One region of the Streptomyces sp. NPDC055966 genome, then DNA from elsewhere that is predicted to be linked to it. Evidence: riboswitches for the same ligand, from Rfam matches in the RefSeq annotation. Region 1 holds a riboswitch; each other region holds the start of a gene.

Region 1 (10,057 bases):
GCCGAGGACCTCGCGCCAGCAGGTCAGTACGTCGTTCTCGGCGCCCGGTACCGCGTACACGTGCCGCGCCCGGCCCTCGCCGCCCAGCAGGGCGACGCCGGCCCGCAGCTCCCAGTCCGTGTCGAAGTCGAAGCGGTGCTCGTCGTCGAACGGGACGTCGACCATGCCGTGGTCGGCGGTCACGTAGAGCGCGCTGCGCGGGGGCAGCTGCTCGGCGAGGCGCTGGGCGAGCCGGTCGACGTACATCAGCTGGCCGCGCCAGGTGTCGGAGGCGACGCCGTAGCGGTGGCCGGAGCCGTCCAGCTCGGAGTAGTACGTGTAGACGAGCGAGCGGTCCCCGGCGGCCAGTTGCTCGGCGGCGGCGTCCATGCGCTCCTCGCCGCTCAGCCGGCCGTGGAAGGTGCCGCCGCTGAGCGCGATCTTCGTGAGCGGGGTGTGCTGGAAGGCGGGCGAGGAGACCTGGGCGGAGTGCACCCCGGCCTCGTGGGCCAGCTGGAAGACGGTGGGGTACGGCTGCCAGGGGCGCGGGTCGGTGTACGGCTGGAAGCGGAGCTGGTTCATCAGCTCGCCGGTGGCCGGGTTGCGGGCGCTGTAGCCGGGCAGGCCGTGGGCGCCGGGCGGCAGGCCGGTGCCGACCGAGGCGAGGGAGGTCGCGGTGGTCGCCGGGTAGCCGGCGGTGAGCGGGCGGCCGGTGCCGCCGCGCGAGCTGCCGAGCAGGGAGGTCAGGAAGGGGGCCTCGTCGGGATGGGCCCTCAGCTGCTCCCAGCCGAGCCCGTCGACCAGGAGGACGCAGACCCGGTCGGCCGGGGTCAGTTCCCCGATCGTGGCGGTCATGCCGGGGACGCCCATGCCCGCGGCCAGGGTGGGCAGCAGGTCGGCGAGGGAGCCGGTGCCGTACTCGGGCAGCGGGGCGGTGTCCAGGGCGAGGGGTTCCGGGTGGTCCCAGGCGGAGGTGAGCTGGGACATCAGCGCGTGAGGTCCGCGGTCGCCTCCGAGACGGCCTGCGCGAAGGCGAGTGCCTGGCGCACCGTCTCGGGGCCGTCCCCGGCCTCGCTGACGCGCAGGCTGAGGTCGTCCGCCGTGGAGTTTCCGGTGTAGCCGTGGTCGGCGTCGCAGTTGGGGTCGCCGCAGGCGGCGGGCTCCAGGTCGATGCGGTTGACGGCGCCCCAGCCGATGGTGAGCACGACCTCGCGGGGCAGGGTGCCCGGGGCGTACTGCTCGGGGTTCGCGACGACCCGGCTGACCACGACCGAGGAGATCCGGCCGAGCTTGACCGACTCGGTGGAGGTGGTGGCGTACGGGGTCGGGGAGGTGCTGTCGGCGGCCTGCTCGTCGGTGTGGCTGACGATGAAGCGGTTGCCGGTGAGGACCAGGACGGTCACATGGCGGCGCACCTCGTTCTGGTCGAACGTGGTCTCCTGGTGGACCAGGTACGACCGGATCGGCTCGCCGCCCACAGCGGCCTCCACCGCCTCGGCCACGAGGGCCGGGTAGTAGCCGCTGCGCTCGATCGCTGCGCGCAGCCCCTGGGTCGTCGTACTGGTCTTGGCCATGGCGTCCATCCTAATCCGTGGGCAGGGCCGCTCCGGGCCAGTCACCGGGACCGAGGCGGGCCGTTCACGCGCGCGTGGCCCGCCCGTCGTCGTGCCGACGGACGAGCCCCGGCACGATGTCCAGCCGCTCGGCGGCGATCAGGCAGGAGACCGGTCCGGGCCCGCCGGCGTCCGCCTCGAACGCGACCACGACGGGCGGTGCCCCGCCGAGCGCCCGCCGCAGCCGCGCGGTCTCCTGTGCGGTGGGCTCCCGGAAGACGGGGTCCTGGAAGGTCGCGGGGCACGAGACGAAGCACGGGTCGGTGAGGACCACCTCCAGGCCGTGGTGGTACGTCAGGTCGTACCCGGCGGCCAGCCGCAGCAGGCCGGTGTCCCAGACGATCACTTCCCAGTCCCACCAGCTGCCCTCGGGCAGTCGCCGGCCGGCGATCTCCATGAAGTCCCCCTCTCCCCCATCTCCCTCCTCTCCCCCATCTCGTCCGCTCAGTACGCCGGCATCGTGCGCGGTCCGAGGTCGTCGCGGGCGGGCGGGGGTGCGAGGCGGAGGGTGGCGCCGAGGACGCTCACGCCGTGCGGGGCGACGACCACCGGTTCCAGGGTGACGGCGACCACCTCCGGATGATCGTCGACCAGCCGGGACACCCGCAGCAGCAGCTCCTCCAGGGCAGGGGTGTCGACGGGGGTGGAGCCGCGCCAGCCGAACAGCAGCGGGGCCGTACGGATCGCGCGTACGAGCGAGGTCGCCTCGCGGTCGGTGACCGGGACCAGCCGGTGCGCCATGTCCCCGAGCAGCTGGGAGGCGGCCCCGGCCAGCCCGAAGGACAGCACGGCGCCGGCGGCCGGGTCGATCACCGCGCGGACGACCGTGTCGACACCTCGGGGCGCCATGCCCTGCACCACCGGCCGCAGTTCCTCCGGCGCCCCGAACAGCTCGGTCAACTCGGCGTACGCCCGTCGCAGTTGCTCCTCGTCCGCGAGGTCGAGGCGTACGCCGCCCAGGTCCGCGCGGTGCCGCAGGTGGGGGGCGGTGGCCTTGAGGGCCACGGGGTAGCCGAGGGTGCGGGCGGCGTCGGCGGCGGCGTCGGCGGTCGGGGCGGGCAGGGCCTGGCGGACGGGGATGCCGTACTTGCCGAGCAGCTCGCAGGTCTCGGCGGCGGAGATCGTGAGCCCTTCTCCGCGCGCGAGCAGCTCCCCGATCAGCCGCGCGGCCCCCTTCTCGTCGATGTCGTCGTACTCGGGCACCTTCCCGGGCTCCGCCGCCTCCCGCCGCCACTGCCCGTACTTGACGGCTTCGGCGAGGGCGCGCACCGCGCGTTCGGCTGCGGGGTAGGCGGGGATGGCCTTGTCGGACGCCGCTCCCTCGGCGGGCAGCCGTCCCGCCGGGCGGAAGGGCGGGGCGGCGCCCTCGGTTCCGGCGGTCCCGGGAGTCCTCTCGACGGCCTGCGGTGCCGTGCTCGCCGCGGCCGACAGGGCCTCGGCCAGTCCCCCCAGCTCCACATGCACCACCAGCACCGGCTTGCCCGGCACCGCCGCCGCGGCCGACCGCAGCGCCTGCGCCAGCTCGGCATCCCCCGGCGAGCCTTCTCCGATCGCGGGGATCGCGGTGACGACGACGGCGTCGCACGTGTCGTCCGCCAGCGCGGCTCCCAGCGCCCGGTGGAAGTCCTCCGCCGTCGCCGCGGTCGTCAGGTCCAGCGGGCGCGACGGGCGCAGTCCTTCGGCGAGGCAGCGGTCGTACGCCAGCACGCCCAGCGACTCGGAGTTGCCGAGGATCGTCACGCGCGGCCCGGCCGGCAGGGGCTGCCGGGCGAGCAGCAGGCCCGTGTCGACCAGTTCGGTGATCGTGTCGACGCGCAGCACTCCGGCCTGCCGCAGCAGCGCGGAGACGGTGGCGTGCGGCAGCCGCGTCGCCCGCACCGCGTGCCCCTGCGGGGCGGAGCCGACCCCCTGCACGACGACCAGCGGCTTCGCCGCCGCCGTGCGCCGCGCGAGCCGCGTGAACTTGCGCGGGTTGCCGATGGATTCCAGGTACATGAGGGCGACGTCGGTCTCGGGGTCGTCGTACCAGTACTGGAGGACGTCGTTGCCGGAGACGTCGGCGCGGTTGCCGGCGGAGACGAACGTGGAGACGCCCGTCACCCCGGTGACGCCGCCGCCGCGCCGGTGCAGCCGGGACAGCAGGGCGATGCCGATGGCGCCGGACTGGGCGAACATGCCGATGCGTCCGGGGCGGGGCATCTCGGGGGCGAGCGAGGCGTTCAGCCGGACGCCGGGGGCGGTGTTGATGATCCCGAAGGCGTTGGGGCCGATGAGCCGCATGCCGTACGCGCGCGCGTGGCGCACGAGCGCCCGCTGCCGCTCCCGCCCGTCGGGCCCGCTCTCGGCGTATCCGGCGGACAGGACCACGAGTCCCTGCACGCCGTGTTCGCCGCACTCCGCGACCACCGCCGGCACGTGATCGGCCGGTACCGCGATCACCGCGAGGTCGACCGGGCCGTCGATGTCCCGCACCGAGCGGTGCGCGGGCACCCCGTCGATCTCCTTGCAGTCCTCGGGGAAGGCCTGGTTCACGGCGTGCAGCAGGCCGCCGTAGCCGCCGTCCCGGATGTTGCCGAGGACGCTGCGGCCGACGCCGCCGGGGGCGCGGCCGACGCCGATGACGGCCACCGAGCCGGGCGCGAGGAGCCGCCGTACCGAGCGGGCCTCGGCGCGCTGTTCCCGCGCGCGCTGGACGGCGAGCGAGCGGTCGGTCGGTTCGAGGTCGAACTCCAGGCGGACGACGCCGTCCTCGAAGCTGCGCTTCTGGGTGTACCCGGCGTCCGTGAACACCTTGATCATCTTGGTGTTGGCGGGCAGCACCTCGGCGGCGAAGCGGCGGATGCCCCGCTCGCGCGCGACGGCCGCGATGTGCTCCAGCAGGGCGGAGGCGACTCCGCGGCCCTGGTGGGCGTCCTGCACGAGGAAGGCGACCTCGGCCTCGTCGGCCGGCACGGAGGCGGGCATGCCGTCGGCGCCGATGCGGTCGTAGCGTACGGTGGCGATGAACTCGCCGCCGATGGTGGCCGCGAGTCCCACCCGGTCCACAAAGTCGTGGTGCGTGAAGCGGTGGACGTCCTTGGCGGACAGTCGTGGGTACGGCGCGAAGAAGCGGTAGTACTTCGACTCGTCCGAGACCTGCTCGTAGAAGCTGACCAGGCGGTCGGCGTCATCAATGGTGATGGGCCGGATGCGCGCGGTACCCCCGTCGCGCAGCACCACGTCCGCCTCCCAGTGGGCGGGGTACTCGTACCGGTCCTGCCGGTCCGCCGAGCTCTGCATGGGCCCCAGAGTACGGCTCGCGTCCGACAACGGCGCGAGGCAGTCTGTGGGGGACGGAAGTCGGATCGAGGCCGCGGTCCGATGTCACACCGGAGGGGACGAGGGTCCGCTCCGGACACGCTTCGCGATATGGGAAACTGGTCTAGACAACCCTGAACACCGAAGGGCAGCAACACATGGCTGAGCGCCGCGTCAACGTCGGCTGGGCCGAGGGCCTCCACGCCCGCCCCGCCTCCATCTTCGTCCGAGCCGCCACGGCCGCAGGCGTCCCGGTGACGATCGCCAAGGCTGACGGCAACCCCGTCAACGCGGCCTCCATGCTGGCCGTCCTGGGTCTGGGCGCCCAGGGTGGCGAGGAGATCGTCCTCGCCTCCGACGCCGAGGGCGCGGACATCGCCCTGGAGCGTCTGGCCAAGCTGGTCTCCGAGGGCCTGGAGGAGCTGCCCGAGACCGTCTGATCCGGCCCCGCCCGGAACACGGAACACCGAAGCCGCGTCGCCCTTTCCGGGGCGGCGCGGCTTCGCCGTTTGGCACGGTCTTCCACAATGCGTGAACACACCTGAATTCAGGCAGCAAGAATACACCGCCACCGAATTACTCTTCTTTGTATACGGCGCTCGTGTTAATGACGCAGGCCGGTCATGTTTACGGCGTGTTGCGAAGTCCTCACACCCTCGCCGCCGGCAGAAAAGCGAAGCCGGTGCGCGGCCGTCGCGCGCTCGCCGTGCAGAGCCGTGAGCGCCCGCGCGCGCTCGCCGTCGCCGCGCGCCACCGCGTCCACGATCGCGCCGTGCTCCGCCCAGGACTCGACCGGGGTCGGCAGCGCCTCCACCGCGTACATCCAGGCGATCTTGTGGCGCAACTGGGTCAGCATCGAGGTCAGCGAGGGGCTCGCGCAGGCCTGGGCGAGCGTCTCGTGGAACCAGCCGCCCAGTGACCGAAGATCCTCGCTGCTGCCCCGCCTGGCCCGCTCCTGGCCCAGTCTGACCAGGCCGCGCAGCACCTTCAGATGTGCCTCCGTGCGCCGCTGCGCGGCTCGGGCGGCGCCGAGCGGCTCCAGGAGCATCCGCATCTCCAGCAGGTCGGCCGCCTCCTGCTCGGTCGGCTCGGCCACGCACGCGCCCGCGTGCCGGCGCGTCACCACGAAGCCCTCCGCCTCCAGCGTGCGCAGGGCCTCGCGGACGGGGACGCGCGAGACGCCGTAGCGGCGGGCCAGGACTTCCTCGGTGAGGCGGCTGCCGCGCTCGTGGACACCGGCGACGATGTCGTCCCGGATCGCTGTGCATACCGAGTGCGCCGGAATACGCATGACCGACCTCCGCCTTAATCCCCGTGACACGTCGACGATGGACGCGTGTTCCGTGACTCTATTGCAATGAGCCAGAATTTCCGACGGCGGGCCGGAATCCATGGATATTTTTTGGACAGCGACTCCCGTAAGCGCACCGAGGACACCGTGGAAAAACGACGAAAGCCCCGGCTCGGTGAGCCGGGGCTTCGGATGCCGTGTCTCGTGCGCCGTGCGCGTCAGACGTTCACGCCGTGCTCGCGGAGATAGGCGACCGGGTCGACGTCCGAGCCGTAGTCGGGGGTCGTACGGGCCTCGAAGTGCAGGTGCGGTCCGGTGACGTTGCCGGTCGCGCCGGACAGGCCTATCTGCTCGCCCGGGGTGACCTGTTGGCCCACCGTGACGCCGAGGGACGACAGGTGGCCGTACTGGGTGTACATGCCGTCGGCCATCCGGATCACGATCTGGTTGCCGTACGCGCCGCCCCAGCCGGTGGAGACGACGGTGCCGGAGCCGACCGCGTGGACGGGCGTGCCGCTGGCCGCGTGGAAGTCGATGCCGGTGTGGGAACCGGAGGACCACAGGGAACTGCTGGCCTTGTAGCCCGTGGAGACGTACGAGTCCGCGATCGGGGCGACGAAGCGGTTCAGCCGCTCGCGCTCCGCCTCGCGTGCGGCGCGGGCCTTGGTCTCGTGGATCTCCTGGGCCCGCCGGGCCGCGGCCTCCTCGGCCGCCTTCTGCGCGGCGGCCTGCCGCTGGGCGGCTGCCTGCGCGTCGATCTGCTCGGCGATGTCGTCGCCCACGCTGATCACCGGGGTGAGGCCGGTCTGCTCGACGGAGTTCTGGGCGGCGGACGCGGGGGAGGCCGCGAGGGTGCCGATGACACCGGTGGTGAGGGCCGCGACGCCGGCCGCCTGAGCGGCGGTGCGCGTGACCCGGCCGGGCTTGCGGTGCTTCCCGGTGGCGCACATGAACGCCATGGAGTGGCTGGTCCTTTCCTTCCCTCTCGCCTACCGGGTTAGCTGACGGGTTCGGAGCAGGAAGGTCTCCTACGGCCCCCACGCGCACGCGTGGGCGTCCGATTCACCCCAGGGGACGTTGTGGGTCCCCGGCTCCCCTGGCTCGCGCCGTACGGGGACTCGGCGATGGCTGTCCGGTGCCGCGGGTGCGGCGCACTGCCTGACGAACAGCCCGGACGACGCTAGGCGGGCCTGCCGCCGGTCCCCAAACCGAACCGGGCTTTTGTAGCGCATCCCACAGGGCAGACAGGCAACCTCCGTCCCAAATCGGGCATCTGGGGAAGGGCGCGGAACGACGAGGGGCCCTGACGGCCCGTAGGCGGTCAGGGCCCCACGCGTGCGTGCCCTACTCGGCCGCGACCACGCTGACTTCGCCGATGCCGAGCGCCTCCACCGGCGCCTTGATCTGCGAGGCGTCACCGACGAGGACGGTCACCAGGCCGTCCACCGGGAAGGCGTTCACGACGGCGGCCGTGGCCTCCACCGTGCCCGTGGCGGCCAGCTGCCGGTACAGCGTCGCCTGGAAGTCGTCGGGCAGATGCTGCTCGACCTGGTCGGCCAGCGTGCTCGCGACGGCCGCCGCCGTCTCGTACTTGAGCGGCGCGACCCCGACGAGGTTCTGGACGGCCACGTCCCGCTCGGCGTCGGTCAGTCCCTCCGCCGCGAGGGTGCGCAGCACCTTCCACAGGTCGTCCAGCGCGGGACCGGTGTTCGGCGTGTCCACCGAGCCGCTGATGGCGAGCAGGGAGGCACCCGTGCCGTCCGCGGCGGACCGCAGGACCTGGCCGAAGGCACGCACACCGTAGGTGTAGCCCTTCTCCTCGCGCAGGACGCGGTCCAGGCGGGAGGTGAGGGTGCCGCCCAGGCAGTACGTGCCGAGCACCTGCGCGGGCCACACGCGGTCGTGCCGGTCGGGGCCCACGCGGCCGATCAGCAGCTGCGTCTGGACCGCACCGGGCCGGTCCACGATGACCACGCGGCCGGTGTCGTCGGCGCTCACGGCCGGCACGGGCCGGGGCTGCCCCGGGGTACCGCTCCAGGCACCCAGGGTGTCGCCGAGCAGGGCGTCCAGGTCGATGCCGGTGAAGTCGCCGACCACGACCGTGGTGGCCGTCGAGGGGCGCACATGGCGGTCGTAGAAGGCGCGTACGGCGGCCGCGTCGATCTTCTCGACCGTCTCCTCGGTGCCCTGGCGCGGACGCGACATGCGCGAGGTGGCCGGGAACAGCTCCTTGGACAGCTCCTTGGCGGCCCGGCGGGTGGGGTTGGCCAGCTCGTGCGGGATCTCGTCCAGGCGGTTGCGGACCAGCCGTTCGACCTCGCTCTCGGCGAACGCGGGCGCGCGCAGGGCGTCGGCGAGCAGGCCGAGGCCCTTGGCGAGGCGGGAGGCGGGCACCTCCAGGCTGATGCGGACACCGGAGTGGTCGGCGTGCGCGTCGAGCGTGGCGCCCGCACGCTCCAGCTCGGCCGCGAACTCCTCGGCGGAGTGCTGGTCGGTGCCCTCGGAGAAGGCCCGCGCCATGATCGTGGCGACGCCGTCCAGACCGGCCGGCTCGGCGTCCAGGGGCGCGTCGAGCAGCACCTCGACGGCGACGACCTGCTGGCCGGGGCGGTGGCAGCGCAGCACCGTCAGGCCGTTGTCGAGCGCCGCGCGCTCGGGGGCCGGGAACGCCCACGGCTTGGCCTCGCCGGGCCGCGGCTGAGGGTGGAAGTCCATGCTGGCGAGCTGCTCGGTCACTTGGCCGTCTCCTCGTTCTCGTTGCCGGCCTCTACGGTCGCTTCCTGCTCCGGGTCCTCGGGCACGTCGGCGTCGGGGGCCGCTTCCGGGGACTTCGGCTCGTAGACGAGGACCGCGCGGTTGTCGGGGCGCAGGCGGGCCTTGGCGACCTCCTGGACCTCCTCGGCGGTCACCGCCAGGACGCGCTGGACAGCCGTGAGGGCGAGCTGCGGGTCGCCGAACAGGACGGCGAACCGGCACAGTTCGTCGGCGCGGCCCGCCACCGTGCCGAGCCGGTCCAGCCACTCGCGCTCCAACTGGGCCTGGGCGCGCTCCATTTCCTCCGGCGTCGGGCCCTCCTCGGCGAACCGGGCGAGCTCCTCGTCGATGGCGGCCTCGATGACCGGCACCTCGACGTCGCCGGAGGCCTTCACGTCCAGCCAGCCCATCGAGGGCGCGCCGGCGAGGCGCAGCAGGCCGAAGCCGGCCGCGACGGCCGTACGGTCGCGGCGCACCAGCCGGTTGTACAGGCGGGAGGACTCGCCGCCGCCGAGGACGGTCAGGGCGAGGTCGGCCGCGTCGCACGCGCGCGTGCCGTCCTCCGGCAGCCGGTAGGCGGCCATCAGGGCGCGCGCCGGGACCTCCTCGACGACGACCTCGCGCTTCTGCTCGCCGATGACCTCGGGCAGGGAGCCGTCGCGGGGCGCGGGCTTGCCGTCGTGCGCGGGGATCGAGCCGAAGTACTTCTCGATCCAGGCGAGGGTCCGTACGGGGTCGATGTCGCCGACCACGGACAGCACCGCGTTGTTCGGCGCGTAGTAGGTGCGGAAGAACTGGCGGGCGTCCTCCAGGGTGGCCGCGTCCAGGTCCGCCATCGAGCCGATCGGCGTGTGGTGGTAGGGGTGGCCCTGCGGGTAGCTGAGGGCGGTCAGCTTCTCGAAGGCGGTGCCGTAGGGGACGTTGTCGTAGCGCTGGCGGCGCTCGTTCTTGACGACGTCCCGCTGGTTCTCCATGGACTCGTCGTCCAGGGCGGCCAGCAGCGAGCCCATGCGGTCGGCCTCCAGCCAGAGCGCGAGCTCCAGCTGGTGGGCGGGCATGGTCTCGAAGTAGTTGGTGCGCTCGAAGCTGGTGGTGCCGTTCAGCGAGCCGCCGGCACCCTGCA
Region 2 (10,057 bases), on a different contig from region 1:
CGCATCGTTCCGTCGCGTCCGGCTCGGCCGGCCTCCGGGGGCGGAAGCCCTGCGTCTCCCGCTTCCGCACGGCCCGCCGCACCGCCTCCAGCACGTCGTCCGGCCCGAATCCCGGCGCGGGCGTCCAGGCCGCGAAGTCCCTCGTACCGTCGGCGAGTTCCGCCGTCTCGCGGTGTCGGGCGCCCGGCGGCGGTGGAGCGACCGGCGTCCCCGCGCCGCGCCGGGTGCGGACCAGCGACGCCGCCTCCGGCTCGCGGCACGCGCGCGCCATGGGGCCCGCCGCCGTAGCGTCGGCAGTCGTTCGCCCTCCGGCGGTCGCCCGCTGCCAGCCCGGGCGGCGAGCCGGGCGCGGATCCGTCCGAAGTCACCAGCGCGACCGGGGACAGCGGCACCGGGACCGCGGTGGACACGGTGCCCGCGGTCCCGTCGCAGGTCACGGTCGGTTGGCGGCCCGGCCGGTCCAGGCCGTCCGGCGGGGCCGCCGCGCCGGACGTCGCCGGCACGCGCCGCCACGCACGCACGCGCGCGCGTGGCGACCGCGTGGCTCACGCCGATACGACGCGGCCGCTGACCTCCCCCAGCCCGACCCGGCGTCCGTCCGGGCCGGGGGCCCACGCGGACAGCGTCACCACGTCGCCGTCCTCCAGGAAGGCCCGCTTGCCGTCGGGGAGTTCGAGGGGCTCGCGGCCGTTCCAGGTCAGCTCCAGGAGGGAGCCGCGCTGGCGTTCCTCGGGACCGCTCACCGTGCCCGAGCCGTACAGGTCGCCGGTGCGCAGCGAGGCGCCGTTCACCGTCATGTGGGCGAGTTGCTGGGCAGCGGTCCAGTACATGGTCGAGAACGGCGGCTCGGAGACCACATGGCCGTTGATCGCGACGGAGATCCGCAGGTCGTAGCCGCCCGGCTCGATGCCCGGCGCCGCGTCGTCCAGATAGGGCAGCAGGGGGTGCGTGCGCTCCGGTGCGGCCACGCGCGCGTGCTCCAGCGCGTCCAGCGGGGTGATCCATGCGGACACCGAGGTGGCGAAGGACTTGCCGAGGAACGGGCCGAGGGGGACGTACTCCCAGGCCTGGATGTCCCGCGCGGACCAGTCGTTCAGCAGGCAGAGGCCGAAGACGTGCTCCCGGAAGTCGCCGAGTGCGACCGGGCTGCCCAGTGCGGACGGGACGCCCACGACGAAGCCGACCTCGGCCTCGATGTCCAGCCGGACCGACGGGCCGAACACGGGCACCGGGTCGTCCGGGCCCTTGCGCTGCCCCGAGGGCCGTACGACGTCCGTGCCCGAGACGACGACCGTGCCGGAGCGGCCGTGGTAACCGATCGGCAGATGCTTCCAGTTGGGAGTGAGGGAGTCCGCGGCGTCCGGGCGGAAGATCTGGCCGACGTTCCTCGCGTGGTTCTCCGAGGCGTAGAAGTCGACGTAGTCCGCGACCTCGAAGGGCAGGTGCAGGGTCACCTCGGACAAGGGGCGGAACAGCGGTTCCACGGCCTCGCGGTGCGCGGGGTCCGTGACCCAGGCCGTGACGGCGTCCCGTACCTCCGACCACGTCGCGCGGCCGGCGCCCATGAGGGCGTTGAGGGTGGGGCGGGCGAGCAGCGCCTGGTGCGGTGAGCCGAGGGCGGCGGCCGCCGCGCCCGCGTCGAGGACGTGGTCCCCGAGCCGGACGCCGACCCTCCGCTCCGTGCTGCCGGAGGGCGAGAACACGCCATAGGGAAGGTTGTGCGGGCCGAAGGGGTCGCCCTCGGGGACGTCGAAGGGGGGCATGGGGTGCTGCCTCACTCTCATCCGGGCCATGCATGGCGATGCGTTCCATGTGGTCGCGCCACACGTTACGGCCGTGACGCATGTCTTGGGCAGAGCCCCGAGGCGTGCCCCGGTGCACGTCCCGCCAGGTGCCCCGAAGGTTGCCCGCACGATACCTAAAGGGTTCGCAATGTCCGAATAGGCTCCGAATAGGCCTTGTCGGAGTGGGCAATTCCGGCTTAGCGTCCTTTGGGGACACGGACGGGCTGGATCCGTTCCGTTTGGGGGGACACGTGGGGGGACCCGTGGCCGGAGACGCCGTCAGTGTGCCGTTCGAGGCCGACCGTGACGTGCCGGGGCTGATCGTCAAGTTCGGCGATTATCCGCTGCACCACGGCGGTGTCGGCGCCATTCGCAGTCTGGGCCGCCTCGGCGTGCCCATGTACGCCATCACCGAGGATCCGTACACGCCGGCGGCGTCCTCGCGCTATCTGAAGAAGGCGTTCGTGTGGCCGACGACCGGCGCGGAGGACCCGAGCCACCTGGTCGACGGGCTGCTGCGCGTCGGCCGTCGCATCGGCCGCCCGACCGTCCTGATACCGACCGACGAAGAGGCCGCCGTCCTGATCGCCGAGCACCAGGACGAGCTGGCCGGATCTTTTCTCTTCCCGAGGGTCGAGCCGGGGCTGCCGCGCCGGCTCGCCAGCAAACAGGGACTGCACGAACTGTGCGTCGAGCACGGCATCGCCAGCCCGTCGGCCGCGTTCCCGGAGTCGTACGACGACATCGTCGCCTTCGCGGACACGGCCCGCTTCCCGGTGGTGGCCAAGAACCGCGAGGCGTTCGTACGGCGGCGCCGGCCCGCCGTGAACGGCACCACACGGATCGCCACCCGGGAGGGCCTGCTCGCCCTGGCCCGCGACTGGGGCGACGAGCCGGGCGTGATCCTCCAGGAGTACCTCCCGCGCGAGGAGGCCGAGGACTGGATCGTGCACGCCTGCTTCGGCCCCGACTCCACCCCGCTCACGCTGTTCACCGGCGTCAAGGTCCGCTCGTGGCCGCCGCACGCCGGGATGACGGCGAACGCCTACGTCGTCGACAACCCGGAACTCGCCGACCTCGCCGCGCGTTTCATCAAACAGATCGGCTTCAGCGGCATCATCGACCTCGACCTGCGCTTCGACCGGCGCGACGGACAGTACAAACTCCTGGACTTCAACCCCCGCATGGGCGCCCAGTTCCGGCTCTTCGAGAACGAGTCGGGGGTGGACGTGGTCCGCGCCCTGCACCTGCACCTGACCGGCCGCGCCGTACCGGAGGGGGAACAGCGCGCCGGCCACCGCTACGTCGTGGAGAACATCGACCTGCCCGCCCTCCTCGCCTACCGCCGCAGCGGCTACACGACGCCGCACGCACCGGCGAAGGCGAGCGGGACGGAGCTGGCCTGGTTCGCGGGTGACGACCCGCTGCCGTTCCTCACGATGCTCGCCCGCTTCGTGCGCCCGGGCGCGAAGCACCTGTATCAGCTGTGGCGGACCAACCGCCGCGGCGGCAACACCTCCACGAAGTAGGCCAAGCCACCAAGACGAGCAAGAGTGGCGCACCGTGTCCTGGGGAGGGACTTCGTGACTCGACCGGTTGCAGTCATCGGGGCCGGGCCGTTCGGCCTGTCCACCGCCGCCCATCTCCGCGCGCGCGGCATCCCTGTCCGCGTCTTCGGCGACCCCATGGTCAGCTGGCGCGCCCACATGCCCGAGGGCATGCTCCTGAAGTCGACACCCGCCGCGTCGAGCCTGGACTGCCCGCAGCCCGGCCACACCCTCGCCGACTACTGCGACGCGGCCGGCATCCGCCGCCTGGTGGCTGACGAGGACATCATCCCGGTGGAGACCTTCGTCGCCTACGGCGAGTGGTTCCAGCAGAAGCTGCTGCCCGGCCTGGAGCGGGTGCGGGTCGTGTCCGTCGACCGTGACGCGCGCGGCGGCTTCGAACTCAAGCTGGACTCGGGAGAGCTGTGCACCGCGCGCGCGGTCGTCGTCGCCACCGGCCTGTCCGGCCTCGCCCACCTTCCGCCGGAACTCGCGGGCGCGGCACCCGACGGGCCTTCCGCCACCGGACCGCTCTCGCACAGCTCCCAGCACCACGACCTCGGGCGGTTCGCCGGCCGGGAGCTGATCGTCGTCGGCGCCGGCCAGTCCGCGCTGGAGACGGCCGCGCTCGCCGCCGAAGCCGGCGCACGCGTGCGCGTGGTCGCGCGCGGCCGCGGCCGGGTCGCCTTCGGCGCCCCGCCCTGGGAGCAGCCGAGGCTGCGCCCCGCATCCCCCTTCGGCCGCGCCTGGTCGCTGTGGGCGCTCAGCTACTACCCGCACCCCTACCGCCACCTGCCCGAGGCCGCCCGTCACTACCTGGTCCGCCGCGTCCTCGGACCGCTCGGCGCCTGGTGGCTGCGCGAGCGGTTCGACAGCGCCGTACAGGTGCAGGAAGTCGAGCGGATCGTCCGCGCGGAGGCGTCGGACGGCAGCCCCGTCCTCACCGTCCGCACGTTCTCCCGCTCCCGAACCGGCCCGCGCGGGCAGACCCCTGCCGACGGCGTGGAACGGCTCGCCGCCGACCACGTCATCGCGGCCACCGGCTACCGCGTCGACATCGCGGCGATGGACTTCCTCGGCCACGGCCTGCGCACCCGGCTGGCCGTGAGCCGCGGCGCGCCGAGGCTCGGCCCCGGCTGCGTCTCCTCCGTCCCCGGCCTGTACTTCACCGGCCTGCCGGCGGCGGCGTCGTACGGCCCGGTGATGCGCTTCGTGTGCGGCACGGAGTTCGCCTCGCCGCGACTGGCGAAGCACCTGGCGGCGGCCCACGGCTGACGAAGCGGCCGCATCCGGGGACGGCGACGGCATACAGGGGACCCCGACAGTGTCATCAGGCCGACGGCGGGCGCCACTTGGGGGTGATGAGCACGTAAGTACGCAGTACGGCAAGGTGAGTCGGACAGGCCCCGCGTCCGTATTCTCTGATCATGGCAGCCGCATACGCACTGATCGCCACTGACCTGGACGGCACGCTGCTGCGGGGCGACGACACGGTCTCCGACCGGTCGCTCGCCGCGCTCGCGCGGGCGGCGCGGGCCGGTGCCCGGCATCTGGTGGTGACGGGCCGTCCGGCCCCTCGGGTACGGCCGCTGCTCGCGCGCCTCGGCTGCGCGGGGCTCGCGGTGTGCGGACAGGGCGCGCAGGTCTACGACGCCGGGGGCGGGCGCCTGCTCTGGTCGGTCCGGCTGCACCGGGAACTGGCCGAGGAGGCGCTCGGCAAGATCGAGGCCGAGGTGGGGCAGGTCTACGCGGCCGTCGACCAGGACGGCGTCGACGGGCTCACGCTCATCGAGCCCGGCTACCGGATGCCGCACCCGACCCTGCCCTCGGTGCGGGTCGACCGGCGCGACGACCTGTGGCACAAGCCCATCAGCAAGGTGCTGCTGCGCCATGCCGCCCTGTCCGACGACGAGTTGGCGGCCGTCGCGCGCGCGGTGGTGGGTTCGCTCGCGACGGTCACCATGTCGGGGCCGGGGACCGTGGAGCTCCAGCCGTCCGGGGTGACCAAGGCGACCGGGCTGGCGCTCGCCGCGGAGCGGCTCGGCGTCGGTGCCCGACAGGCGCTGGCCTTCGGGGACATGCCCAACGACATCCCGATGTTCGACTGGGCCGGGCACGGGGTCGCCATGGCCGGCGCGCATCCCGAACTGAAGGCGGTGGCCGACGAGATCACCATGTCGAACGAGGACGACGGCGTCGCCGTCGTCCTCGAAAGACTGTTTCCGACCGGCTGACCGGTGTCTCAGTACGCGCTGTGGACGTTGTCGATCGAGCCGTAGCGCGCGGCGGCGTAGTTGCAGGCCGCGGTGATGTTCGCGACCGGGTCGTACGGGTCGAACGCGGTGCCGGTCACGTGGTAGGCCCGGAAGGTCGGGTCGATGACCTGGAGCAGGCCCTTGGACGGGATGCCGGCGGCGGCGTTGGAGTCCCAGTTGTTGATGGCCAGCGGGTTGCCGGAGGACTCCCGCATGATGTTGCGGAAGATGCCGTTGTAGGAGCCGGGGATGCCCTTCTGGGCCATGATCGAGAGGGACTCGCGGATCCAGCCGTCGAGGGTGTTCGTGTACCCGGACGTGTGGACGAGGGACGTGGTCGCGGCGGCCGTCGAGGGCGTGCTGGTGGCGGCGGAGGCGCTGGTGGCGCCGATGAGCGGCATCGCGAGGACGGCGGCACCGGTGCCGGCGACGGCGAGGGTGCGCATGAGACGGCTGGTGCGGGTACGGCTGTGCTGAGCGGCAGCAGACATGGGGAGTTCCTCTCCGGCGCCTGCGAGGTGAGCTGTCGGGTTCGGGCGGGGAGGTGCCCGGCCGTGCCTTCGCGAGAAGGCGCGGCTTCACCCCTAGCCGTTCCGGTGCGACGTGTGCCGACCGGTCCGGCGACTTACCTGGGTCCCCCGCTCCTGCCGTACGAATGAGTTCGCGGATGGTTGTGCGGGCGGCGGCAGGATTCGGCGTCCGCCCAGCGAGCCGGAACGTATGCGAGAGCACATGTCGGGAACAAGTGCCGGAATCACACAACGTCCTGTTTGACCTTGAACTGCACCCTATGTGGTGCTTGATCCTTTGCGGTTGCCAACCCTCAACTCGCGCGCCGGGCAAGGAGAACGGGCGGTTCGGCGGCCGGTGTGCGGACATGGGCGTCCGTGACCCAACTCACGAAGTATCAAATAGTCATAAAGGGGACATAGCGGATTTCAGGGACTCGCGCTCGGAGTGGCGCCGGTCGTGAAGGGGGACGTGGAAAGGGGGGTGGGCGAGGGATGGGGTGAGGGGTGGGTGTGAGATGGCCCGCGGGTGAGGGTGGAGCCGTTACTCCGCTCGCCCCTCGGTTCGCGACAAAGCGCAAGGTGTCCTGTTAAGTCGATGAATGTCCGTTCTTACCATCTGATCGAAAACAAAGCGGCCATGATCCAATAGCGCCCGGGCCGGACCGGTGGGCGCTATCGGTGATCGAAACAGGACCGGATACGCTGACTTGAGTGATGGCAGCGACCTATCGACAAACCGTGTAATCGCCAGCAGACACCAGCAGACAGGAGACCCCTCGTGACCGTCGTCGGGCCGTTCGGGCTGAGCGTGCGGGACCAGGCTCTCGAAGCCGATGTCCAGGCCGGATTGGCGGCTGTCGAGGAAGGCTTGCTCGAGGCCACCAAGAGCGAGGTCCCGTTCATCACGGAGGCCGCGCAGCACCTCGTACGGGCCGGCGGGAAGCGGTTCCGGCCGCTGCTCGTGATGCTCGCGGCGCAGTTCGGCGACCGCTACGCGCCGGGCATCGTGCCGTCGGCCGTCGTCGTGGAGCTGACCCACCTCGCCACGCTGTACCACGACGACGTCATGGACGAGGCGGCCGTGCGGCGCGGTGTGGACAGCGCCAACACCCGCTGGGGCAACTCCGTCGCGGTCCTCACCGGCGACTTCCTCTTCGCCCGTGCCTCCCAGATCCTCGCCGACCTCGGGCCCGAGGCGGTCCGGGTGCAGGCCCTCGCGTTCGAGCGGCTGGTCACGGGCCAGATCCTGGAGACCGCGGGCCCCTCGGACGGCCGCGACCCGGTCGAGCACTACCTGGACGTGCTCGGCGGCAAGACCGGCTCGCTGGTGGCGGTCTCGTGCCGGTTCGGCGCGATGATGTCGGGCGCCGACGAGACGGTCGTCGACGTCCTCACCCAGTACGGCGAGCGGCTCGGCGTCGCCTTCCAGCTCGCCGACGACGTCCTGGACATCGCCTCCGACTCGCACGAGTCCGGCAAGACCCCGGGCACCGACCTGCGCGAGGGCATCCCGACGCTGCCCGTACTCCGGCTGCGCGAGCGCGCGGCCCGGCTGGGGCTGCCCGAGGACCTCGCGCTGTGCGAGCTGTTGGACTCCGACCTCACCGACGACGCCCGGCACGCCGAGGCCCTGACCGCGCTGCGCGCGCACCCCGCGCTGGAGCAGGCCCGCCGCGACACCGTGCGTTATGCCGAGGAGGCCCGGGCCGCGCTGTCGCCGCTGCGGGACTGCGACGCCAAGGCGGCTCTGGTGGAGCTGTGCGACGCGGTGGTGCACCGCGCGGGCTGAGGCCCCGGGCCACCCACGACGGCGTGCCGGCCCGCGACGGCCTACCGGCTCGTCCCCGCTGACAGTGGCTGACGTGTCCGCGATATGGCACACGGCCGTACGGCGCCCTTCGGCATCCGTGCGACCGGGCCCGGCCCCTAGGGGTCCCGGTGGTCGCCGCCCCTACGTGTCATACCGCAGGCGTACACGGAGTTGGCTCCGTGGTCTGACGCTTCCTCATGGCCGATTTGGTGAGATGGGGAACACGGACATCACCACTCCTCACCGATTCGGGTGAGAATGGCGGCTCAGGGTGGACCAGCGTGAGGAAAGCCGCCGCCGACGACGGAGGTAAGGCACACATGGCACCGTACGAATCCGATGACGCGGTGGACGTCGCGCGGGACGAGAACCCGCACGCCGGACGCCGCAAGGCCGCGCGTTACGCGGTCCCGGTCGCGGTGGTGGGCGTGGCGGCGGCCACGATCGGGCTGGTCCCGGCGCTCGCCGCCTCGGGCGACCCGGACCTGCCCAAGATCACCGCGAAGCAGCTCATCGACAAGATCGCCAAGTCGGACGTGCAGCAGCTGTCCGGCACGGTGAAGATCAGCACCGACCTCGGCCTGCCGAACCTCGGCGGCCTGGAGAGCAGCCTGGCCTCCGGGGCCGGCAAGGGCGCCGGCGCCGGCTCCTCCGCCGACCCGCAGGCCAAGCTCACCGAGCTGGTCTCCGGCACGCACACGCTGCGCGTCGCCGCCGACGGCCCGGACAAGCAGAAGATCTCGCTGCTGGAGAGCGGCTCCGAGTACAGCCTCATCCACGACGGCACGAACGTCTGGGGCTACGACAGCAAGACCAACTCCGTCTCCCACAGCACCTCCCCCGAGACGGGCAAGGACCGCAGGGCCGAGCAGCCGCCGGCCACGCCGAAGGACTTCGCCGACCAGGCGCTGAAGGCGGTGGACGGCACCACGTCCGTCACCGTCGACGGCACCGAGCAGGTCGCCGGCCGCGCCGCCTACAAGCTGCTGATCAAGCCGCGCCAGTCGGGCACCACGGTCGGCGCGATCAGCATCGCGGTCGACGCGAAGACGGGCATGCCGCTGAAGTTCACGCTGACCCCGAAGAGCGGCGGCGCCGCCGTCGTCGACGCGGGCTTCACCGAGGTCTCCTTCGCCAGGCCGGCCGCCTCCACGTTCACCTTCACCCCGCCCAAGGGCGCGAAGGTGACGGAGCAGAAGAAGGGCGCCACGGCCCGGGAGCACGACGGGTTCAAGCCCGGCGGGGGCTTCGCCCAGGGCCACGACAAGGGCACTGTCATCGGCAAGGGCTGGACGTCCGTCGCCACGTTCGACACGGGCGCCAAGGGCGGCCTGCCGAGCGGCGGTTCCAAGGCCGGCGACCTCAGCGGCTTCCTTGGCTCGCTCGGCGACAAGGTCTCGGGCAAGTTCGGCAAGGGCACGGTCTTCTCCACCCGCCTGGTCAACGTCCTGATGACCGACGACGGCAAGGTCTACGCCGGCGCGGTGACGAAGGACGCCCTGGTGAAGGCGGCGAACGAAGGAAAGTGACCCTGTCCGGGCACTACGGACCGTGATCGTGCGTTGACCCTTTACGGAAGCACGAACCGAGGGGGAGCCGATGGACGGACCGTCCGCCACGGAGCGGGAGGCGGGGGACGCCGAGCGGCATGCCCCCGGGCAGGCCGAGGCGAGCGTCATCGCCACGCGCGGTCTCACCAAGCGCTACCGCGGCGGACAGCTCGCCGTGGACGGTCTGGATCTGACCGTCCCGGCCGGCAGTGTCTTCGGCTTCCTCGGTCCGAACGGCTCGGGCAAGACCACGACCATCCGCATGCTGATGGGCCTGATCGAGCCGACCGCAGGCACGGCCCGGGTGCTGGGCCGCCCGATGCCCCGGGCGGCCCGCTCCGTGCTGCCCGAGGTCGGCGCGCTCATCGAGGGCCCCGCGCTGTACGGCTTCCTCTCCGGCCGGGACAACCTGCTGCGCTACGACGCCGCCGACCCGACCGCCGACCCGCGCACCCGGCGCGCCCGCGTCGCCGCCGCCCTGGACCGGGTGGGCCTCGCGGCGGCCGCCGGAAAGAAGGCGAGAGCGTACTCGCTGGGCATGAAGCAGCGCCTGGGTCTTGCGGCCGCCCTGCTCCAGCCGCGCCGGCTGCTCGTCCTGG
Region 3 (10,057 bases), on a different contig from region 1:
GGTGAAGCAGGACGGCACGGTCACCGTGCTCGACCTGGGCGTGGCCTCGGTCATGGACACCGACACCACGCGCCTGACCCACACCGGCTCCCCGATCGGCTCGCCCGCCTACATGGCGCCGGAGCAGGCGATGGGCGGCGCGGTGGGCCCGTACACCGACCTGTACGCGCTCGGGGTGCTGCTGCACGAACTGCTCAGCGGGGACGTGCCGTTCGCGGGTTCCACGGCGCTGGGCGTGCTGCACCGGCATCTGTACGAGCCCCCGCAGCCCGTGCGCCGGATCCGCCCCGAGGTCCCCGAGGCGCTGGAGACGCTCGTCCTGCGGCTGCTCGCCAAGGACCCCCAGCACCGGCCGGGCTCCGCCCAGGAGGTGTACGAGGACCTGGCGCCGCTCCTGCCCGCGCGGGGGACGCCCACCGGGGCGCCCCTGGACCCCACCCGCCCGTTCCTGCGCCCGCACGCCCCCTGGCCGGACCGCGCGCGGACGCCCGCGCCCCAGCCCGCCCCCGTCGCGCCGGTGCCCCCGGTGGACGGGAAGCCCGATGTCGCCGCGGCCGTGGACGAGGTCAAGCGGCTGCTGGGGGAGGGGCGCATCACCCAGGCCGTGGACATCCTGGGCGCGATCCTGCCCGCGGCCGCCGCACAGCACGGGGAGCACTCCCCGGTCGTGCGCTCCCTGCGCAAGCAGTACGCGGCCACGCTCATGGACGACGGCCAGTACCGGCGCGCGCTGCCCGAACTGCGCCGCCTGGCCGCCGAGCGCGCCGCCGAGGCCGGCCAGGCCGACCCGCAGTCGCTGCGCTACCGCTACGAGTCGGCGCAGTGCCTGGAACAGCTCGGCGAACCGGCCGCGGCGCTCGCCGAGTACCGCGCGCTGCTGCCGTACTACGAGAACCAGTACGTCTCCGGCGACCCCCAGCTCGCGCACGAGGTGCGCCGGCGCATCGGCCATCTCCTGCTCGCGCTCGGCGACCGGCCCTCCGCCCACGACACGCTCGCGCGCCTGCTGATGGACGTGGAGCGGCTGCACGGCCCCGGCCACCCGATGGCCCTGGAGATCCGGCGCACCCTGCAATGGCTGGGCCAGGTGCGCGGCTAGCGGGGGCAGTTGATACCTTGCGCTTCGCTCTGCCGGGTGAGGCAGGGGCGACACACGCAAGGGGTGGGGATCATGGCCGGTCACCGGCAGTCGAAGAAGCGCAGATACATCACGTGGGCGGCGGTCGGCGCCGCCGTGGTCGCCGGGGCCGGGATCGCCGCGCAGACCTCCATGGCCGCGACCGTCTGGCCGGCGCAGAAGACGTTCACCGGGCGCGCGTTCGACACGTGCACCGCGCCCTCGCTGTCCGCGATGAAGGCCTGGCACACCGGCTTCTACGGCGCCGCCGCCGTGTACGTGGGCGGCAGGAACCGCGGCTGCGCCCAGCCCAACCTCACCGCCTCCTGGGTGAAGTCGGTCGACTCCCTCGGCTGGAAACTCGTCCCGCTCTACGTCGGCGCCCAGCCGCCCTGCCAGTCCGGCTCCAACCCGGAGAAGCTGACCGCGTCGACGGCCGCCTCCCTGGGCACGCAGGACGCCGCCGACGCCGTGGCCAAGGCCTCCGCGCTCGGCATGAAGGCGGGCAGCCCGGTCTACCTCGACATGGAGGCGTACGACACCACGAACACGGCGTGCAACGACGCCGTGCTGACGTATGTGCGCGCCTTCGACAAGGGGCTGCGCGCGAAGACGTACCGCAGCGGCTACTACGGCTTCAGCAGCTCCAGCGCCAAGGCGATCGCGACCGCCAAGGACAGGACGGACCTGCCGGGCAACCTCTGGTACGCGCTGTGGGACAAGCAGAACACGACGACCGCGGACTGGCCGTGGGGGACGAGCCAGTTCACGAACCACAGCCGCGGCCATCAGTACATGGTCAACAGCAAGGAGACGCACGGCGGCGTCACCCTCACCGTCGACCGCGACGCGTGGGACGCGCCCGTGGCCGTCGTCGGCTGAGCCCTGCGGCGTAAGAGGCGCGTGCGGCGGTGCCCGAAGCGCGCGTGAATCGTTGGTCCCATGGGTTGGCCCCGGCCCTCCCACTGCCTACCATCGATCACCGCAAGACTTTGTGCTCCGTCGCACAATCTCCCCTTGGAGGTTTCCTTGCACCGCCGCCGTCGCACCGCGCTCGTCCTCACCGCCGCGATCGCCGCCGCGGCACCCCTGCTGACCGCCTGCGGAAGCGATGCGCACCCGGGCGCCGCGGCCGTCGTCGGCGGACAGCGGATCACCGTCTCCCAGCTGGAGAACCGGGTCGACGAGGTCCGCAGGGCACAGCGGGCCGCGGTGCCCGACGAGGCCCAGTACCAGCAGGTCCTCGCCTCCACCAGCAGCCTCACCCGCGACACCCTGCACAACATGGTCCTCGACCAGGTGCTGCACCGCGCCGCGCAGGACCAGGGCGTCTCGGTGACCCGCCACGAGGTCGAGCAGATGCGTACGAGCCTGGAGCAGCAGGCGGGCGGCGCCACGGCGCTGGAGACGGCCTGGCTGCAGAAGTACGGCATCGCCCCGGCCCGCCTCGACGACAACCTCCGGCTCCAGCTGGAGGCGCAGAAGCTGGCCAAGCAGCTGGGCACCGACACCAGCCAGCCCGCCTTCTGGAAGGCGCTGTCCAAGGCGTCCCAGGAACTGCGCATCGACCTCAACCCGCGCTACGGCACCTGGGACATGCAGAAGAGCAGCCGCGTGGACGCCAGGACACCCTGGGTGCGGGAGGTCACGACGGGCGCCGGGGGCGGAGAGCCGGTGACGGCGTAGTACGGCCCTGCGGCCCACGGACGTCTGCGCGTCGGTGTGTCGGTCATACGATCACACGACTCTCCCCTGCCTGTGGACAACCGAATCCGCTCGTCGGCGCCGTGGGCTACGTTCGGATCGTGAACGCATCCAGCTCCGACCTCGCCCCCACGGCCGGCCCCGGCCGCACCGTCCTGCTCACCACCAGCCACCGCGTCGCCCCCGGCCTGCTGTCCTGGCCCGCCTGGCAGGCGCTGCGCGCGGCCGACACCGTGCTGTGCGCGGACGGCGCGCACCCGCAGCTGCCGTATCTGCGCGAGGCCGGGATATCGGTGATCGAGGCGTCCCCGACCGCGCAGGAGCTGGTCGACGCGTGCGCCGGCGGGCGGACGGTCGTGGTCGTGGCCACCGGCGAGGGCGAGCCCGCGCTCACCGACGGCCTGGCCCGGCTGGCCGGCTCCGGCCGGGTCGCCATGCCGGAGCTGGAGCTGCTGCCCGCCTCCTACGACCTGCCCGGCGCCCGCCTGCTCGACCTGGTGCAGGTCATGGACCGGATCCGCGTCGAATGCCCCTGGTCCTCCCGGCAGACCCACGAGGGCCTCGCCAAGTACGGCATCGAGGAGGCGTACGAACTGGTCGAGGCGATCGAGGCCGGCGACCGCGAGGAGTTGCGCGAGGAGCTGGGCGACGTCCTCCTCCAGGTCGTCTTCCACTCCCGGATCGCCGAGGAGCACCCGGACGCGCCGTTCTCCGTCGACGACGTGGCCGGCGGCATCGTCACCAAGCTCATCCACCGCCACCCGCACGTCTTCGGCGACGAGAAGGCCGAGACCCCGGAGGACGTCAAGGAGCACTGGCTGCGCACCAAGGCCGAGGAGAAGCGGCGCACCTCGGTCACGGAGGGCGTCCCGCTCGGCCAGCCCGGCCTGGCCCTCGCCGCCAAGCTCGCCTCCCGCGCCCGTACGGCGGGCCTGGACGTCCCCCTCCCGCGCGGCGAGGGCGTCGGCTACGACCTGCTCGGCCTGGCGGTCCGTGCCGAGGCGGCCGGCGTGGACCCGGAGGCGGCCCTGCGCGCGGCGGCGCGGGTGTACCGGGACGCGATACTCCGGGCGGAGGGCACGGCACCGGAGCAGGGGTGACGGGCGGGTCCGGATACCGTCGAGGGGTGACCGACCAGCACCACCCCTCGCCCGCCCCCGGCGCGCCCGGCGTTCCCGAGCTGTTCTCCTGGGAGTTCGCCACCGATCCGTACCCGGCGTACGCCTGGCTGCGGGAGCACGCCCCCGTGCACCGGACGCGATTGCCCAGCGGGGTCGAGGCGTGGCTGGTCACGCGGTACGCCGACGCCCGGCAGGCCCTCGCCGACCAGCGGCTGAGCAAGAACCCGGCCCATCACGACGAGCCCGCGCACGCCAAGGGCAAGACCGGTATCCCCGGCGAGCGCAAGGCCGAGCTGATGACACATCTGCTGAACATCGACCCGCCGGACCACACCCGGCTGCGCCGGCTGGTCAGCAAGGCGTTCACACCCCGCCGTGTCGCCGAGTTCGCGCACCGGGTGCAGGAGCTGACCGACCAGCTCATCGACCGCTTCGCGGAAAGGGGGTCCGCCGACCTCATCCACGAGTTCGCCTTCCCCCTGCCCATCTACGCCATCTGCGACATGCTCGGCGTCCCGCGCGAGGACCAGGACGACTTCCGGGACTGGGCGGGGATGATGATCCGGCACGGCGGAGGCCCGCGCGGCGGGGTCGCGCGGTCGGTCAAGAAGATGCGCGGCTACCTCGCCGAGCTGATCCACAAGAAGCGCGAGGCGCTGCCCGCCGAGCCCGCGCCCGGCGAGGACCTGATCTCCGGCCTCATCCGCGCCTCCGACCACGGCGAGCACCTCACCGAGAACGAGGCCGCCGCCATGGCCTTCATCCTCCTGTTCGCCGGTTTCGAGACCACGGTGAACCTGATCGGCAACGGCACCTACGCCCTGCTCACCCACCCCGGGCAGCGCCGGCGGCTCCAGGACTCCCTGGCGCGCGGGGAGCGGGACCTGCTGGAGACCGGTATCGAGGAACTGCTGCGCTACGACGGCCCGGTGGAGCTGGCCACCTGGCGGTTCGCCACCGAGCCGCTCGTCATCGGAGGGCAGGACATCGCGCCCGGCGACCCGGTGCTCGTGGTGCTCGCGGCGGCCGACCGGGACCCGGAGCGGTTCGCCGAGCCGGACGTGCTGGACCTCTCCCGCCGGGACAACCAGCACCTCGGCTACGGCCACGGCATCCACTACTGCCTCGGCGCGCCGCTCGCCCGCCTGGAGGGCCAGAGCGCGCTCGCCACCCTGTTCACCCGGCTGCCCGACCTGCGGCTCGCCGCTGATCCGGCCGAGCTGCGCTGGCGCGGCGGGCTCATCATGCGGGGGCTGCGCACCCTGCCGGTCGAGTTCACCCCGGTCCCCGCCGGCGGGGGAACCGCCGCTGCCGCACAAGCGTCGTAGGGGTGGGCGAAACCGGCGTAACGGCCTCGTGGGAAACGAAACATGACAGGGATTCAACCCTGTGATCTTCACGTGATCTGCGCGGCATTAACTTGTGACAAGTGATCGTGTGCCGATACGTTCACCCATCAGCGTGGCGACCGGCACCGTCCGCCGCCGCGCCGGTCCTGCTGTCGCACGAAAGGCTTCCGCATGCTCACCGGGAACGGTCGTCACCGTCGCCCCCGTCAGGCTCCGGCCCTCCTCGTCGCGGCCGGCGTGACCGGCTCCGCCATCGCCATCCCGCTGCTCGGCGCCGCGAGCGCCCACGCGGCCGACGGCACCACGTGGGACAAGGTCGCCGAGTGCGAGAGCGGCGGCTCCTGGAGCCAGAACAGCGGCAACGGGTACTACGGCGGTCTCCAGATATCGCAGGACGACTGGGACAAGTACGGCGGCACGCAGTACGCCGACAGCGCCGACCAGGCCAGCCGCAACCAGCAGATCGCCGTCGCCGAGAAGATCCTCGCCGACCAGGGCACCAAGCCGTGGACCATGTGCGCGCTGACCGCCGGGCTGACCTCCAACTCGGGTTCGGTCGAGGTCGACACGGGCGTCGGGAACTCCGGGAGCGGCAAGAGCTCGGGTGGCGACTCCGGATCGACGAACGGTTCCGACTCGTCCGGTCTGTCGGACTCGTCCGGGTCCGACTCGGGTTCCGGGGACGGGTCGGGCGCCCACTCCGGCTCGAAGTCCGGCTCCGGCGCGGACGCTTCCTCGGATGCCGGTGCCACGCCCGGACCGAGCGCGAGTGACGGGGGTGGCAAGGAGTCGGGCGCGTCGCACGGCTCCAAGGGTGCAGGCAGCCACAAGTCCGACAAGGGCGACAAGGCGGGCACATCCGGTTCCGGTGGCTCCATCGGGTCCTCCGGTGGCGGAGGCGCGCAGGGCGGCGACAGCTCGCCCAGCGCCACCCCCGGGACCGACGAGTCGGACAATTACCCGCAGAGCACCGGTTCCTGGAGCCTCGTCGACACGGGAGCGCTCAGCAGTGGCGGACGTCACCGCGGCGGAAGTGCGGACGAAAACGTGACAAACGGTCAGGATGCCGCGTCCTCGGGCCGCCACGCGGGCCACCGGACGAACACCTATACGGTCCGTGAGGGCGACACGCTCGCCTCCATCGCTGGCTCTCTCGGTGTCGACGGCGGATGGCGCGCGCTCTATGACGGCAACAAGAAGGTGATAGGGGCCGACCCGAACCAGATCACCGCCGGTCAGACCCTGGAAGTCGGTAACGAAAAGGACGCGGAGTAAGGCGAGTTGGCGCCCCGCTTGATCGCTAATGTCCGTTTTGGCGAAAGTGTGGGATGAGTCTCAGAAGCCCTGATCGTCTTTGAAATTCCGTCGATCGCCTGTCTACGGTCAGGACCGCTCGTCACCACGAGCCCCGGCTGCCGCAACGCCGAATCCTGCCAGCGGCCGTCCGGGAACAGTCGTCGCGTCAAGCGCCGTAGGCAGGAGCGGGGGACCCAAGGTAGGCGCTGGAACCGGCAGTTGACGCCGGATCCGGCTTGGGGTGAAGCCGCAGGCCCGCGACAGCGGGCGTGCGGCCGGGCAACTCAACCGGCCCGAACCCGACAGCTCACCTCGCAGGCGTCGGTGAGGGGATCGATCCATGCTGTTTTCCGGCAAGGGCAAGCACCGTCGTCCGTCCAAGGCCGTCCGCGTCGTCGCGCTGGCCGGTGTCACCGGTGCCGCCGTCGCCGCCCCGCTGATGGCGGCCGGCAACGCCTCCGCCGCCACCGCCTCCGAGTGGGACGCGGTCGCCCAGTGCGAGTCGGGTGGCAACTGGTCCATCAGCACCGGCAACGGCTTCTACGGCGGCCTCCAGTTCTCCGCCTCCACCTGGGCCGCGTACGGCGGCACCGCCTACGCCTCGACCGCCAACCAGGCCACCAAGGCGCAGCAGATCGCCGTCGCCGAGAAGGTCCTCGCCTCGCAGGGCAAGGGTGCCTGGCCGGTCTGCGGCACGGGCCTGTCCTCCGCCCCGTACAACGGCTCCGCCCCGAGCACCGGCTCCGGCTCCACCGGCAGCGGCTCGGCGGGCAGCGGTTCCTCCGGCAGCGCCACCACCCGCTCCGCCGACCAGCAGGCCGCCACCCGCTCCACCGAGCGCACGGCCCCGAAGGCGAGCAAGACCGTCACCACCCCGACCGGCAAGAAGGTCAAGAAGGGCGACGGCGAGTACAAGGTCGTCAAGGGCGACACCCTCAGCTCCATCGCCGAGAAGCACCACGTCGCCGGCGGCTGGCAGAAGCTGTTCCAGCTGAACAAGGACATCGTCGACAACGCCGACCTCATCTTCCCCGGTCAGCAGCTGCACCTGAAGTGACATCCGGCTCCGGCCGGACGCACAGCGCCCTCACATCCCCACCCCCCACACCGAGGACCCCGTGAGGGTCACCCCCGTCCCCACGGGCTCCCCGTCCCGGCGCGTGTTCCCCCGTACGCGCCGGGACGGGGCTTTCTGTTTCCCCGCTCTTCAGCCGGGCCTCATCGACAGCCCCCTTTGTTCCGAGGGTGAACAATGGGTACCGTCTGCATGTCCCACCGCGTTCACGGGGCGGTCGGTCGCGGGCCGATCCCCCGGAGACGGTTAGGCTCTAGTCGCACGGCGCAGCCGCAAGGCACACCGCCCCGCACTTCCAGCGTCACATCCAAGAAGGAGATGCTCGTGCCGTCCATCGACGTCGTCGTAGCCCGGGAAATCCTGGACTCCCGAGGCAACCCCACGGTCGAGGTCGAGGTCGGCCTCGACGACGGCAGCACGGGTCGTGCCGCCGTTCCGTCGGGCGCCTCGACCGGTGCCTTCGAGGCCATCGAGCTGCGCGACGGTGACCCGAACCGCTACCAGGGCAAGGGCGTCGAGAAGGCCGTCCTCGCCGTCATCGAGCAGATCGGCCCGGAGCTGGTCGGCTACGACGCCACCGAGCAGCGCCTGATCGACCAGGCCATGTTCGACCTGGACGCCACCGACAACAAGGGCTCCCTCGGCGCCAACGCCATCCTCGGCGTCTCCCTCGCCGTCGCCCACGCCGCCTCCGAGGCCAGCGACCTGCCGCTGTTCCGCTACCTGGGCGGCCCGAACGCGCACCTGCTGCCGGTGCCGATGATGAACATCCTCAACGGCGGCTCGCACGCGGACTCCAACGTGGACATCCAGGAGTTCATGATCGCTCCGATCGGCGCGGAGTCCTTCTCCGAGGCGCTGCGCTGGGGCGCGGAGGTCTACCACACGCTGAAGAAGGTCCTGAAGTCCAAGGGCCTGTCCACCGGCCTGGGCGACGAGGGCGGCTTCGCCCCGAACCTGGAGTCGAACCGCGCCGCCCTCGACCTCATCCTGGAGGCGATCAAGGAGGCCGGTTACGTCCCCGGCCAGCAGATCGCCCTCGCGCTCGACGTCGCCGCCTCCGAGTTCTACAAGGACGGCAAGTACCTCTTCGAGGGCAAGGAGCGCTCCGCCGCCGAGATGACGGAGTACTACGAGGAGCTCGTCTCCGCGTACCCGCTCGTCTCCATCGAGGACCCGCTGTTCGAGGACGACTGGGCCGGCTGGAAGGTCATCACCGACCGCCTCGGCGACAAGGTCCAGCTCGTCGGCGACGACCTGTTCGTCACCAACCCCGAGCGCCTCGCCCGCGGCATCGAGGAGGGCACCGCCAACGCCCTGCTGGTCAAGGTCAACCAGATCGGCTCGCTGACCGAGACCCTGGACGCCGTCGAGCTGGCCCAGCGCAGCGGCTTCAAGTGCATGATGTCGCACCGCTCCGGCGAGACCGAGGACGTCACCATCGCCGACCTGGCCGTCGCCACCAACTGCGGCCAGATCAAGACCGGCGCCCCGGCCCGCTCCGAGCGCGTCGCCAAGTACAACCAGCTGCTGCGCATCGAGGAGATCCTCGACGACGCCGCGGTGTACGCGGGCCGCTCCGCCTTCCCGCGCTTCAAGGGCTGAGCCGTTAAGAGGTAAGTCCTAGCCAGTCGTACGTACGTCCCCGTACCGGTCCCGTACCGTGTCCGGGGACGTACGCACGTGTGAGGCGTGCCAGGCACAGCGCAAGGGGAGGCGAGAGCCAGATGGCCGCGAGGGACCGGGACCGTTTCTCCACCGCGACCAGGCTGCGGCTGCTCGGCGAGCAGACGGCGGCCCGGGTCTACCGCTCCCAGACCAAGCGGCAGGCCCGCCGCTCCCGGCTCACCGGGCGCGCGGCGCTGCTCGTGCTGGTGCTGTGCACGATGATCGTCGCGCTCGCGTACCCGATGCGCCAGTACGTCTCCCAGCGCGCGCAGATCTCCGACCTCCAGCGCCAGAAGCAACAGGCCGAGCAGCGCGTCGAGCAGCTGCGCGACCTCAAGGCACGCTGGCAGGACGACGCCTACGCCGAGCAGGAGATCCGGCGGCGGCTGCATTATGTGATGCCGGGGGAGACCGGGTACACGGTCGTCGATCCCGGTATGGCCAAGCAGTCCCGCGCCGACCTGAAGGCCGCCCAGCGGCCCTGGTACGCCAACGTCTGGGACGGGGTCGACAAGTCCGACGCCTCCGACCAGTGAACCGACAGCACGCCCCGATCCACCGCCCCTTCTGAGAAAGCCGCTCTGAAAGCAGTCATGGAAACCCCTCCGCCGCCCACTTCGCGCACCGAGCCCACCGACGCGGACGTCGAGGCCTTCAAGCAGCAGCTGGGCCGCCCGCCGCGGGGTCTGCGGGCCATCGCGCACCGCTGCCCGTGCGGCCAGCCGGA

The links. Region 1 has a riboswitch for cyclic di-AMP ahead of ACFC8N_RS06390 (M23 family metallopeptidase). Riboswitches for the same ligand answer to the same signal wherever they lie in the genome.
Region 2: another riboswitch for cyclic di-AMP. It lies ahead of ACFC8N_RS37325 (transglycosylase SLT domain-containing protein); the one in region 1 lies ahead of ACFC8N_RS06390 (M23 family metallopeptidase).
Region 3: another riboswitch for cyclic di-AMP. It lies ahead of ACFC8N_RS07380 (transglycosylase family protein); the one in region 1 lies ahead of ACFC8N_RS06390 (M23 family metallopeptidase).

What each region holds. Positions count from the first base shown of each region.
Region 1 is NZ_JBHJYK010000002.1:461,910-471,966, forward strand. It holds gene ACFC8N_RS06360 (nucleotide pyrophosphatase/phosphodiesterase family protein) at 1-966, opposite strand, end outside; gene ACFC8N_RS06365 (DUF5998 family protein) at 966-1,562, opposite strand; gene ACFC8N_RS06370 (hypothetical protein) at 1,618-1,989, opposite strand; gene ACFC8N_RS06375 (GNAT family N-acetyltransferase) at 2,037-4,871, opposite strand; gene ACFC8N_RS06380 (HPr family phosphocarrier protein) at 5,048-5,329, shown strand; gene ACFC8N_RS06385 (GntR family transcriptional regulator) at 5,494-6,180, opposite strand; gene ACFC8N_RS06390 (M23 family metallopeptidase) at 6,399-7,139, opposite strand; cyclic di-AMP (ydaO/yuaA leader) riboswitch at 7,152-7,314, opposite strand; gene ACFC8N_RS06395 (pitrilysin family protein) at 7,525-8,895, opposite strand; gene ACFC8N_RS06400 (pitrilysin family protein) at 8,913-10,057, opposite strand, start outside.
Region 2 is NZ_JBHJYK010000022.1:119,533-129,589, reverse strand. It holds gene fahA (fumarylacetoacetase) at 546-1,763, opposite strand; gene ACFC8N_RS37340 (ATP-grasp domain-containing protein) at 2,069-3,313, shown strand; gene ACFC8N_RS37335 (FAD-dependent oxidoreductase) at 3,368-4,606, shown strand; gene ACFC8N_RS37330 (HAD family hydrolase) at 4,759-5,565, shown strand; gene ACFC8N_RS37325 (transglycosylase SLT domain-containing protein) at 5,574-6,077, opposite strand; cyclic di-AMP (ydaO/yuaA leader) riboswitch at 6,082-6,262, opposite strand; gene ACFC8N_RS37320 (polyprenyl synthetase family protein) at 6,877-7,887, shown strand; gene ACFC8N_RS37315 (outer membrane lipoprotein carrier protein LolA) at 8,229-9,437, shown strand; gene ACFC8N_RS37310 (ABC transporter ATP-binding protein) at 9,508-10,057, shown strand, end outside.
Region 3 is NZ_JBHJYK010000003.1:105,243-115,299, reverse strand. It holds gene ACFC8N_RS07410 (serine/threonine-protein kinase) at 1-1,099, shown strand, start outside; gene ACFC8N_RS07405 (glycoside hydrolase domain-containing protein) at 1,172-1,999, shown strand; gene ACFC8N_RS07400 (SurA N-terminal domain-containing protein) at 2,147-2,803, shown strand; gene ACFC8N_RS07395 (nucleoside triphosphate pyrophosphohydrolase) at 2,923-3,921, shown strand; gene ACFC8N_RS07390 (cytochrome P450) at 3,948-5,270, shown strand; gene ACFC8N_RS07385 (transglycosylase family protein) at 5,463-6,566, shown strand; cyclic di-AMP (ydaO/yuaA leader) riboswitch at 6,749-6,923, shown strand; gene ACFC8N_RS07380 (transglycosylase family protein) at 6,928-7,644, shown strand; gene eno (phosphopyruvate hydratase) at 7,981-9,267, shown strand; gene ACFC8N_RS07370 (septum formation initiator family protein) at 9,390-9,866, shown strand; gene ACFC8N_RS07365 (DUF501 domain-containing protein) at 9,924-10,057, shown strand, end outside.